One region of the Mesorhizobium montanum genome, then DNA from elsewhere that is predicted to be linked to it. Evidence: predicted binding sites of a transcription regulator. Region 1 holds the regulator's gene; each other region holds the start of a gene.
What was found. The regulator PhoB, encoded in region 1, activates phosphate uptake and scavenging genes when phosphate is short. The targets are predictions, from matches to a motif close to TGTCATNNANCTGTCAT.
Positions count from the first base shown of each region.

Region 2: a site for PhoB is predicted at 1,957-1,973, ahead of olsB (l-ornithine N(alpha)-acyltransferase). Genes of this name have one in related genera too.
Region 3: a site for PhoB is predicted at 2,237-2,253, ahead of ppk2 (polyphosphate kinase 2). Genes of this name have one in related genera too.

Region 1 is NZ_JAVIJF010000001.1:400,334-404,507, reverse strand. It holds gene pstB (phosphate ABC transporter ATP-binding protein PstB) at 1-425, shown strand, start outside; gene phoU (phosphate signaling complex protein PhoU) at 446-1,153, shown strand; gene phoB (phosphate regulon transcriptional regulator PhoB) at 1,173-1,862, shown strand; gene RFM68_RS01905 (VOC family protein) at 1,992-2,429, opposite strand; gene RFM68_RS01900 (ROK family protein) at 2,586-3,830, opposite strand; gene xylF (D-xylose ABC transporter substrate-binding protein) at 4,100-4,174, shown strand, end outside.
Region 2 is NZ_JAVIJF010000001.1:6,053-10,226, forward strand. It holds gene RFM68_RS00040 (ATP-binding protein) at 1-1,841, shown strand, start outside; gene olsB (l-ornithine N(alpha)-acyltransferase) at 2,037-2,912, shown strand; gene RFM68_RS00050 (trimeric intracellular cation channel family protein) at 3,130-3,762, opposite strand; gene grpE (nucleotide exchange factor GrpE) at 3,875-4,174, opposite strand, start outside.
Region 3 is NZ_JAVIJF010000009.1:141,937-146,110, reverse strand. It holds gene RFM68_RS14490 (glycosyl transferase family 90) at 1-940, shown strand, start outside; gene RFM68_RS14485 (aldo/keto reductase) at 1,043-2,086, opposite strand; gene ppk2 (polyphosphate kinase 2) at 2,356-3,276, shown strand; gene RFM68_RS14475 (dihydrofolate reductase family protein) at 3,323-3,970, opposite strand; gene RFM68_RS14470 (HepT-like ribonuclease domain-containing protein) at 4,006-4,174, opposite strand, start outside.

The DNA of each region.
Region 1 (4,174 bases):
TCTATGAAAAGATCGGCAAGGCCGAGATGGACAGCCGCGTCGAGCAGGCGCTGAAGCGCGCCGCGCTCTGGAACGAGGTCAAGGACAAGCTCAACGCCAGCGGCCTCAGCCTCTCCGGCGGCCAGCAGCAGCGCCTATGCATCGCCCGCACGGTGGCGGTGAAGCCCGAGGTGATACTGCTCGACGAGCCGGCCTCCGCGCTCGATCCGCTGTCGACCGCCAAGATCGAGGAGCTGATCGACGAATTGCAGGCCGACTACACCATCGTGATCGTCACCCACAACATGCAGCAGGCGGCGCGCGTATCGCGGCAGACGGCGTTCATGTATCTCGGCGAGCTGGTCGAGTTCGACCGGACCGAGAAGATATTCACCTCGCCCCGCGAGAAGCGCACGCAGGACTACATCACTGGCCGCTTCGGCTGAGTTCATACGAGGACATCATTATGGCCGAACATACCGTCGCTTCCTTCGACGAGGATCTGAGGCAGATCAGCCGGCTCATCAACGACATGGGCGACCTTGCCGGTTCCATGGTCGGCGCTTCGACCCGGGCGCTGCTCGAGTCCGACAATGCGCTGGCGCAGCGCGTCGTCTCCGAAGACGCCATCATGGATGCGCGGCAGCGCGAGCTCGACGACCGCGCCATCACGCTGATCGCCAAGCGGCAGCCGATGGCGGACGACCTGCGCCACGTGGTCGGCTCGATCCGCATGGCCGGCGACCTCGAGCGCATCGGCGACCTGGCCAAGAACATCGCCAAGCGCGTCGGCGCCGTCGGCATCAGCGCCGCGCCGCGCGATCTCACGCATTCGATCGATTCCATGGCGCAGTTGGTGCTGATCCAGGTCCAGGCGGTGATACAGGAATATACGGTGGGCGATGCTACGGCGCTGGCCAAGCTTCGCAACGACGACGAGCGCATCGACGTCAAATACACGTCCGTCTTCCGCGAGCTCCTGACCTACATGATGGAAGATCCGCGCAACATCACCGCTTGCACGCATCTTCTGTTCTGCGCCAAGAATCTCGAGCGCATCGGCGACCATGTGACCAACATCGCCGAGAACGCCTATTATGTGTTGACCGGCACGCAATTGCCCGCGAACCGCCCGAAGCAGGACGAGACGGCAATGTCGGCGCCGGCGGCGTGACGGAAAAGGTTATCTGCCAATGATCGCGCCACGCATCATGGTGGTGGAGGATGAGGAGCCGCTGGGGGTGCTGCTCCGCTACAACCTCGAATCCGAAGGTTACCAGGTCGAAGTGGTGACCCGCGGCGACGAGGCCGAAATCCGCCTGCAGGAAAACGTTCCCGACCTGCTCGTACTCGACTGGATGGTGCCGGCGGTTTCCGGCATCGAGCTTTGCCGGCGTCTCAGGATGCGGCCCGAGACCGAGCGGCTGCCGATCATCATGCTGACGGCGCGCGGCGAGGAGAGCGACCGCGTGCGCGGCCTCTCGACCGGCGCCGACGACTATCTGGTCAAGCCGTTCTCGACGCCGGAGTTCATGGCGCGTGTCAAGGCGTTGCTGCGCCGCGCCAAGCCGGAGGTGCTGTCCAGCGTGCTCAAGGTCGGCGACATCGTGCTCGACCGCGAATCGCATCGCGTCTACCGCAAAAAGAGCGAGATCAGGCTCGGCCCGACCGAGTTCCGGCTGCTCGAATTCATGATGCGCCATCCCGGCCGCGTGTTCTCGCGCAGCCAGCTGCTCGACAATGTCTGGGGCGAGACGATCTATATCGACGAGCGGACCGTGGACGTGCATGTCGGCCGCCTGCGCAAGGCCGTCAACAACGGCCGCATGCCGGACGTCATCCGCACCATCCGCGGGGCAGGCTACGCAATCAGGGAAGATTAGGCCGCAATTCCGGACGGAAGGGCTTACGGGCGAAAACGCCGAGCCTACCGTGTCACACTTTTCCTGGAATTGCTCTGGTGAGATGCGCTCGCTGACATTGGTCGCTCGGTCACCGTCTTCGTATTACGCTCAGCCGAGTTCTTGGGCGATTCCGATGAGAAGCCCTTCAGGCCCTCGGATGTAGCAGAGCCGATACGCGTCTTTATACTGGACTACTTCGCCTACGAGATGCGCGCCGCGCTTGCGGAGCCCTTCAAGCGTCTCGTCGATGTCGTCCACGGTGAACATCACGCGGAGGTAGCCCAGAGCATTCACCGGGGCGTTGCGGTGATCCGCGACGGCAGGCGGTGTGAGGAAGCGGGAGAGCTCGAGCCGGCCGTGGCCGTCCGGCGTGCGCATCATGGCAATCTCGACGCGCTGATCGCCCAGCCCAGTGACACGTCCGGCCCATTCTCCTTCGATCATAGCCCGACCTTCGAGCTCGAGGCCGAGCTCGCGAAAGAAATCAATCGTCGTCGCGAGATCCTCGACGACGATTCCTATGTTGTCCATCCGTTTGAGCGCCATGTGTCCGATCTACAAGATGTGGTCGGGTCTGACAACGGACGGGTTCGATACTTCCGGCGCGGCAGGCAGCGAGGCGACGCGCGGACCTGGGATGACCCGCGGGAGGCAGCAGCCAATCCCGAACGTTGGCGATGAGCCACGCGTGTCAACGCCGCCTCAGGCCACGTTCTTCCCCGCCGCGCCGGTCCTAGATTGGACACCGGGAGCGAAAATCTCCTGGTCGACGAAGGTCAGCGCGCGCATGGCGCAGCCTTCGCGGATCAGCGGCAATTCGTTCGGCTCGGTGTCGAAGGAGATCGATTTCGAGTGCTGGCCGCCGGCGGTCTGGGCGATCGCCTCCCGCAGCGCCGGCTCGATCAGGTCGAAGGCGGCGGCGCTGACGCCGACCATCGCGACAGGCGCCGGATCGATCAGCGCAAACAGGCTGCCGAGGCTGAAACCAAGCGCCTCGCCCGCCCGGCGATAGGCCTCGCGCTCCGGGCCGTCCTTCTCGCGCGCCTTCGCGGCAAGGGCCCGCATATCGGCGTCGCCGACGTCGACCGGCTCGGCGTCCTCGCCCATCTTCATGGCACTGCGCCAGATCGCATAATTGCCGGCATAGGCCTCGACGCAGCCGCGGCGGCCGCAACGGCAAAGCGCGCCGCCCGGGCGGTGGATCATGTGGCCGAACTCGCCGCCGGAGGAATGGGTGCCGGTGAACAGCGTGCCCTTCAGCACAAGGCCCATGCCAATGCCATGTGAGAGCAGGATAGCGATGAAGTCGTCGCGATAGCGCTCGGGGTCGCGCCACTGCAGCGCCACCGCCATCATGTTGCAGTCGTTCTCCATGGTGGCTGGGATGCCGAATTCCGTCTCGAGGATGTCGGCAAAAGGAATGTCGGTCAACGGCGTGATCGGCGACCACAGCATGGCGCGTGCATGGGTGTCGGTGATGCCCTGAATACCCATGGCGATACGCGCGACACTGCCCAGGTCGAGGTCGGGATCCTGCAGCCGGCGCCGGACGATTGCCATGCATTCGCCGATCAGCTGGTCGCGCGGCATGACAAGCGTGTCCAGGCGCTGCTGTTCCTCGGCAATCACCTGGCCGGCATAGTCGATCACGGCGACCGACAGGAAATTCAGCGACAACACCACGGTCAGCACCGCGGCGGCTTCAGGGTTCAGCGCAAGGCCGATCTGCGGCCGGCCGCGTTTCAACGCCGTCGGCTCGTTGGCCTTGCTTTCGGTAAGAATGCCCTCCTGGATCAGGTCGGCGGAAATCGCCGAGATGGTCGAGTGGCTGAGCCCTGTGGTGGCGGCAATCTCCGTCCGCGAGGGCTGGCCGGCGCGGCGCACGGCCGAAATCACCATGGCGCGATTGCGCCGGCGCAAATCGTCATGGCGGATTCCGACCGACATCGTCTCGCACGTCCTCCCGGGTCATCGCGGCCTTGTGATGATGCCATGGCCTGTCGCCGACACGCTAGGGATAGTGGCAGAAGCCAAAGCCCATGTCATTATTTATTGCGGACGTCGAAAAAAATGGCCGGACCCATCAAAAGCCATCAGAATCTCAGTTGACAGTGTCGTTTTGCTGGATCACTATTTTTTTGAGGCTCGAAAAAAAGCCTCTGTGCCGGCCTTCGGGCCAGTCTGGGTCGCGCCGCACAGGGCGCAGGGAGGATATCATGAAAAAATTCGCAGCCGCCATTCTGGCGGGCGTTGCCATGTCGTTGACACTGGCGTCGGTAGCCGAGGCGAAG
Region 2 (4,174 bases), 390 kb from region 1:
TCGTCTATGCCAACAGCGTCTTTGCCTCGCTTGTCGAGATCGACCCGCGCGATCTCGCCGGCAAGACCTTGTCCGAGCTTGGCATCGATGTCGGCATCGTTCCCGACGCCGCCTTCTCCGACCACGAATGCCTGAGCTCCACCGATGTCGCGATCCGCACGCCGAGCGGGTCGCGCTGGTTCTCCTGGATCGAATTGTCGGTGCGCGACAAGGACACGGGCGCGGTCTCGCATCGGGCGATCGCCCGCGACATCACCGCCCGCAAGCGCGCCGAATCCTCGCTGATCACCGCACGCGAACGGGCCGAATATGCCAGCCAGGCCAAGTCGCGATTCCTCGCCACCGTCAGCCATGAGATCCGCACGCCGATGAACGGCATCATGGGCATGGCGAAGCTGCTCGCGGACACCGACCTCTCACCCGAACAGCGCACCTATGTCGGCGCTGTTTCCACCTCGGCAAGCGCGCTGCTCGCGCTCATCGAGGACCTGCTCGACTATTCCAAGATCGAGGCTGGCCGTTTCGAGCCCGAGCCGCAACCGACCTCGCTGCGCGAAATCGCCGACAACATCATAGAGCTTCTGGCCGCAAAGGCCTTCGCCAAGAACATCGGCCTCGGCTGCCATGTCGAGCCCGACGTGCCGCAGATGATCACCGCCGATCCCGGCCGCGTGCGCCAGGTGCTGCTCAACCTCATCGGCAATGCCGTAAAGTTCACCGATACCGGCGGCGTGCTGCTCACCGTGGCACGCGCCCGCACCGAAACCACCGACCGCATCTGCTTCACTGTAGCCGACACCGGCCCAGGACTGCGTGAAGAGGATTTGGAGCGCATCTTCGAGGAGTTCGAGCAGTCCGACGGCACCTCGACCAGGGTGCATGGCGGCGCCGGCCTGGGCCTTGCCATCTCGAAGCGGCTGGTGGCGGCCATGGGTGGCACGATCTTGGTTTCGAGCCGGCTCGGCGAAGGATCCGAATTCGTCCTCGAGATCCCGGCGGTCGCGGCAACCGAACCGCCGCCGCACCGCCACAACATCCTTGCTGACCGGCGGGCGGTGATCGTGTCGAAAAACGCCACCGAGGCCGATGCCATCGCGCGCACGATCAGAGCCCATGGCGGCATCGTCGAGATTGCGGCGACACCAAGCCAGGCCGCTCCGTTCGCTGCCAGCTGCAACGTCCTCCTGATCGACGCCGCGCTCGAAAACAGCGACGGCAGACTGCTCAAGCGGCTGCGCGACTCGGGCTTCGCCGATTGCGAGGCGATCACCCTGATCGCGCCGACGGACCGCGGCATACTCGGCGAATTCCGCGCCAGCGGCTACGCCACGTTCCTCGCCAGGCCGGTGCGCGGCGAAACCCTCTTGCGGGTGCTGCTGACCCGCCATGGCTCCGCGCTCGCCCAGCCGCAGCCGCGGCCGCGTGGCGCCGCTTCGTCGCGCAGGCGCGATCAGGGCCTGTCGGTGCTGATTGCCGAGGACAATGACATCAACGCCATGCTCGCCCGCGCCACGCTTCTCAAGGCGGGGCATCGCGTCAAGATCGTCGGCAACGGCAAGGCCGCGGTCGATGCCGTTACCGATGCCGGCCTCAAATTCCGCTTCGATGTGGTGCTGATGGACCTGCATATGCCTGTCATGGACGGGCTGGATGCGATCGCCGCCATCCGCCGCCATGAAGAGTCCATGGCCATGCCGCCGATCCCGATCATGGTGCTTTCGGCCGACAGCCAGGAAAAGACCCGGCACGCCGTCCTCGCCCATGGCGCCAGCGGCTTCGTGACCAAGCCGCTCGACCCCGACGCGCTCGTCCAGGCGGTCGAGGGCCAGGTTGCCGCCTGAGGAAATTTTCAACCCTTGAAAGCCTTGGATTGCTTGGCTTGAGCGGCCACAAGATAGCCGGTTGAGGGTATTGCCCAGCCGACAAAGTATTGCCGGCCACGTCGTATCACGGTACTGTCACAATCCTGTTGCACCTACACCGTATCCCCGTGCCAAGAGGGATGGCTCGAAGGAGAATCACTCGTGCATACAGTCATGCCTGAATGTGACACTCGGCCGAATGCCGGCGGCGCCCTGCTCGCCGCCCGTACCGCCGACGCCGTCGCAAGCGGTGCTCCGCTGGGCCGCATCGGCAACCTCGAGGTGCGGCTCGCCCGCAACGAGGCTGAGATCGCCGCCGCCCAGGAAGTCCGCTATCGGGTATTCTATGACGAGCTTGGCGCGAGGAAGGACCTGTTCCAGGCACAGGACCGGCGCGACGCCGACCGTTTCGACCCGCTCTGCGATCACCTTCTTGTGCTCGACAATTCCCTTCCCGGCCCTGAGCATCGCCGCATCGTCGGCACCTACCGGCTGCTGCGGCAGGAGATCGCCGCGACCGCCGGCGGCTTCTATTCCGAGGGCGAGTTCGAGCTGACCAAGCTGATTGCGCGGCATCCCGGCCAGCGCTTCCTCGAGCTCGGCCGTTCCTGCGTTTTGCCGGAATACCGCTCCAAGCGCACCATCGAGGCGCTCTGGCAAGGCATCTGGGCCTATATCAACCACTACAGCATCGGCGTGATGACCGGTTGCGCCTCTTTCCATGGCATCGTGCCGGCCGCGCATGCCGAGGCGCTGACCTATCTCGCCCATCATTGCCGCACCAACTCCGCCTGGGATGTTCGCGCGGTTCCGGGACGCTACTGCTCCATGGACCTGATGCCGATCGAAGCGGTGAACACCAAGGCGGCGATCGCCGCCATGCCGCCGCTGGTCAAGGGTTATCTGCGCGTCGGCGCCCGCATCGGCGACGGCTGCGTCATCGATCACGAATTCTCGACCGTTGACGTCTTCGTCGTCATGCCGGTCAAGGAGATCGGCGCCCGCTACGTCAACTACTATGGCGGCGAGGGGCAGCGTTTCGCGGCGTGAGTAGTGAGTAGTGAGTAGTGAGTAGTGAGTAGTGAGTAGTGAGTAGTGAGTAGTGATGGACGTCACGACTGGAGCGCCTGTCAATACTGACTACTGACTACTGACTACTGACTACTGACTACTCACTACTCACTACTCACTACTCACTACTCACTACTCACTACTCACTACTCACTACTCACTACTCACTACTCACTACTCACTACCGACTACTCCCTCATGGAATGTCTTCCGGCCTTCGCCCGGGCCGGCTCTTATAGGCCGGAAATGACCAGCCGAATTTAAGCGCGCCGCCGCGCACCACGAATGCGCCCGCGAAGCCGAGCAGGCTGGACGCCAGCGCCGGCAGGCCGGCAAGATCGCCAAGGGTGAAGATGGTGGCGCCGGCAAGGGCGGCCGTGACATAGATTTCGGGCCTGAGCAGCACCGAGGGCTCGCCGGCAAGCAAGTCGCGCAAAATGCCGCCGAAGGTCGCCGTCAGCACGCCCATGATGACCGACACGACGGGCGAGCCGGTGATCGCCAACCCCTTGGCTGCGCCCATCACCGCGAAGGCGGCAAGGCCGATGGCATCGAGCCACAGCAACAGCTTGTAGCGGGATTCGACGCGGTGGGCGCTAAAGAAGACCAGCACGGCGACCACCGCGCAGATCAGCACATAACCGCTGTTGGCGACCCAGAACACCGGCAGGTTGAGGATGACGTCGCGCAGCGTTCCGCCGCCGATGCCGGTGACGCTGGCAAGGAACAGGAAGCCGATAATGTCGAGCTGCTTGCGCGATGCGGCAAGCGCACCCGTCGCCGCAAAGACGGCGACGCCGGCATAGTCGAGCAACGCGATGGGGTTCATAGGGTGAGGCAGTAGGAATTAGGGAATAGGCAGTAGCGATCAAAATAGCACGAAGCCGTCGAATTGGTACGGCCCTATTCCCTATTCCCTATTCCCTATTCCCTATTGCCTATCAAGCATCCTTCTCGGCCTGCTCGTTCACCGGGCCTGGCTCGACCTTCGCCTCGGAGCCTGCCTTCGGGCCGCCCTTGGCGACGCCGACCATCGCCGGCCGCAGCACCCGCTCGCCGATCGAATAGCCCGGTTGCACCACTTGGACGACGGTGCCGGACGGAACCTCCGGATTGGGCACCTCGAACATCGCCTGGTGGAAATTCGGATCGAACTTCTCGCCTTCCGGCGCGAGCTTCTTCACGCCGTGGCGTTCCAGGGCCGAAAGCATGGCGCGTTCGGTGAGATCGACACCTTCGAT
Region 3 (4,174 bases), on a different contig from region 1:
GTTCTACTACGCACGCAATTTCGCGCGTGACCGCGCACCGCAGTCCCTGTTCCGCGACCGCTTGGCCAACCGGCTCGAGCAGGCCAGGCTGTCGGGCAAGACGGTTCGCGAGCGGCTGAACTACTACAACAAGCTGGAACACCCGTTCGTGCCCGGTCCGAACGCCATGGCCGTCGGCAAGCTGCCGACCTCGTCCAGCATGTATTATTACGACCTCAAGGAATTCGCCCGCTATTTCGATCCCGGTCTGCTGATCGATTTCGAATACGGCGACGTCGTCGGCGTTCCCGAGGTCCCGAGGATCGTCAAGGACCGGCCCATCGGCGACGACAATGCGAATGGCGTGTTGATGAAGCTGAACAAGTTTCGTCACTTCTACATGCCGCCCGACAGCCTGCCTTTCGCTTCCAAGCGCCCGATGGTGGTCTGGCGCGGTCATTTCAACAATCCGATACGCACCCGCTTCATGGAAAAGGCCGCCAACCTGCCGATTTGCGACGCCGGTTCCCACAGGGCCGATGCGCCGGACGGATTCCGCAAGCCCTTCCTGAACATCGAGCAGCAGCGCCGTTATCGCTACATCGTCTCGCTCGAAGGCAATGATGTCGCGACAAACCTGAAATGGATCATGAGCTCCAATTCGCTCTGCCTGATGCCGGAACCGACCTATGAAACCTGGTTTGCCGAAGCCCAGGTCGAGCCCAATGTCCACTACGTGCCGCTGGAGCAGGATTTCTCCGATCTGGTCGAGAAAGTGGCTTATTACGACAAACATCCCGCCGAGGCGGGACGGATAACCGCGGCTGCCAATGCCTATTGCCGCAGATTCGGCAATGAGCGGGACGAGCAGGCGATCTCGCTGCTCGTCCTCTACAAATATTTCGTGCTGAGCGGGCAGATTCAGCCCGATCCCGAAGTCTGGCGCTTTATCGCCGGCTGAACGGTTCCGCCGCTCCAAGTCTTTGCTCTTGCGCAAATTCCGGACGGAAGGCTACGGCGAAGGCGCCGAGCCTAACCGCTACGCACTTTTCCTGGCATTGCTCTAAGCGTGAGAGCGGTCGAGCACCTGATCGGCCGGCCCGAAACGGTCCCTGGCGGTGAACTGCTGGTGCCAGTAGGGATAAAGCACCGGCGGCCGGCTGACGACATCGAGGCGCTGCCGCTCTTCTTCGGTCAGCGAAAGGCTGGCCGCGGCGAGGTTGTCCTTGAGCTGCGCCTCGTTGCGGGCGCCGATCACCAGCGAGCTTACGGCTGGACGACCGAGCAGCCAGGCAAGCGCCACCTGCGCACCCGAGATCCCGCGCGCCTTGCCGATGTCGACCAGCACGTCGACGATCCGCCACAAGCGGTCCTCGTCGCGGATAGGCGGTTCCTTCCAGCCGCCAAGCTGGCGAGCGGTCGGGCTGTCGCGATGATATTTGCCGGAGAGCAGGCCGCCGGCCAGCGGGCTCCAGACCAGCACGCCGAGACCCTGGTCGACCGAGATCGGCAGCAATTCGTATTCGGCCTCGCGCGCTTCCAGCGTGTAGTGGATCTGCTGGGTGACGAAACGCGCCTGATGCCGGCTGTCGCTGACCGCCAGCGCCTTCATCACTTGCCAGCCGGAGTAGTTGGAGCAGCCGATATAGCGGATCTTGCCCTGGTTGACCAAGGTGTCGAGCGCCGCGATCGTCTCGTCGACCGGAGTGAGGCCATCCCACTGGTGGACGAAATAGATGTCGATGACGTCGGTCCTGAGCCGCTTCAGACTCTTTTCGCATTCACGGATCAGATGGTGGCGCGACAAGCCTTCGTCATTGGGGCCGCTGCCGATGCGCATGCGCGCCTTCGAGGCGATCAGCACATCGTTCTTGCGCCTGCCGCCGAGCGCCTCGCCGATGATCTCTTCCGACAGGCCGTTGGAATAGACATTGGCTGTGTCGATGAGGTTGATGCCGGCATCGATGCAGGTGTCGATGATGCGCTTGGCTTCCGCCAGATCGGAGTTGCCGACGGCGGCGAACGGGCCCGAGCCGCCGAAGGTCATGGTGCCAAGCGTCAATGTCGAGACTTTCAAGCCGGATCGGCCCAGCGTGCGGTATTCCATGTCGGTCCTCGCAATTTTGTTTGAAGAAGCGCCGTGGCGGGCGCCGGGAAGAAGGCGTGGGGATTTGTAGGACAAATCGGGCGGTTTGTCGCCCGCTATCGATACGAGCCGATCACATATCGGCTACATCGATGCCTGCTGCCGAACGCTTGCAATAAAACCGTCATTGCCGCTCTGTATCTCAGTCGGCTCAAGGAATTGCGTTTCCAGCCCCGGCTGGAAAGCATCCGAAGCAGCAACGATGGCTGACAGCTGGCGGGAGTAGCGCGATGAACGAAGTCAAACCGAATTCCGGGGCGAAGGACTGGCTCGAAGCCGAACTCGAGGACACGCTCGACGAGGACTATGAGCTGGAGATTTCCGAACCGGCGCTCTCGCTGGAGATCGCCAAGATCTACAAGAAGTCGCATCCGCCTTCCATGGAGCGGATGACCTATTTCCGTGAATTGCTGAGGCTGCAATCGGAACTGATCAAGCTGCAATCATGGGTCGCCTATCACAAGAAGAAGCTGGTGGTGGTCTTCGAAGGCCGCGATTCCGCCGGCAAGGGCGGCGTCATCAAGCGCATCACCCAGCGGCTCAACCCGCGTATCGCCCGTGTCGTGGCATTGCCGGCGCCGACCGAGCGCGAAAAGTCGCAGTGGTATTTCCAGCGCTATGTGCCGCATCTGCCGGCCGGCGGCGAGATCGTGCTGTTCGATCGCTCCTGGTACAACCGCTCCGGCGTCGAGCGGGTGATGGGCTTTGCCGGCCAGGATCAGGTGGAGGAGTTCTTTCACGACGTGCCGGAATTCGAGCGCATGCTGGTGCGTTCCGGTATCACGCTGGTCAAATACTGGTTCTCGATCACCGACGAGGAGCAGCAGATGCGCTTCCTGATGCGCATCCACGATCCGATGAAGCAGTGGAAGCTCTCGCCCATGGACCTGCAGTCGCGCGTGCGCTGGGAGCAGTACACCAAGGCCAAGGAAGAGACCTTCGCCCGCACCAACATCCCGGAAGCACCCTGGTTCATCGTCGAGGGCAACGACAAGAAACGGGCGAGGCTGAACTGCATCGACCACTTGTTGCAGCAATTGCCCTACGAGGAAGTCCCGCACGAGGAAATCTCGCTGCCGGAGCGCGTCTTCAATCCGCAATACGAGCGCCAGGTCCTGCCACGCGACCTCTACGTGCCGGGGAAGTATTGAGGCAGTGAAGCTGCGATCTCCCCCCTCGTGGGGGAGATTACGCTCCTCATGCCCGCCCGATCATCACATGCGTCGCATCGGCCGTCGCAACCTGCCCGGTGCAGCGATAGCCGAGCTTCAGCATGTCGAGGCCGGCGAAGAGGTGCTCGCCCGATCCGAGCAGGATCGGCGAGATCGCCAGATGCATCTCGTCGATCAGCCGCCGCTCGAGATATTGGCGGATTGTCGAAACGCCGCCGCCGACCCGCACATCCTTGCCGTCGGCCGCGGCCTTTGCCTGTTCGAGCGCCGAATGGATGCCGTCGGTGACGAAGTAGAATGTCGTGCCGCCTTCCATCCCGATCGGCGCCCGCTTGTGGTGCGTCAGCACGAAGACCGGCACGTGATAGGGCGGGTTGTCGCCCCACCAGCCTTTCCAGCTCTCGTCAGGCCATTCGCCGCGGACCGGCCCGAACATGTTACGGCCGAGGATCCAGGCGCCGACATTCTCGAAGCTGCGCACGGCGAAGCCGTCATCGATGTCGGTGGTGCCGCCGTCCTTGCCGAGCACCATCTGGCGAAAGGTACGGGTGCCGATCATCCATTTGTGGAGACCTTCTCCGCCGATGCCGAGCGGATTGGTGAGGTCCTGGTCGGGACCGGCGCCATAACCGTCGAGCGACAAGGTGAAAGCGTTGACACGTAGCTTGGACACAATCGCCTCCTAAACTGGTTGTATATCGAAAGCAGTTATGGCTGGGCTGATTGCATAGTGCAAGCAGTATTTTCCAACCCATACGAGGCGGCCAGTGAGAGGATCGTTGCTGGAGGGTGTCTGACTGGAGCAAGAGCGGTCAGATCGTCCGGAACGTGCCGGGCGGCTTCGGAAATGATCTCGATGCCACGCTCGACGCCGTGG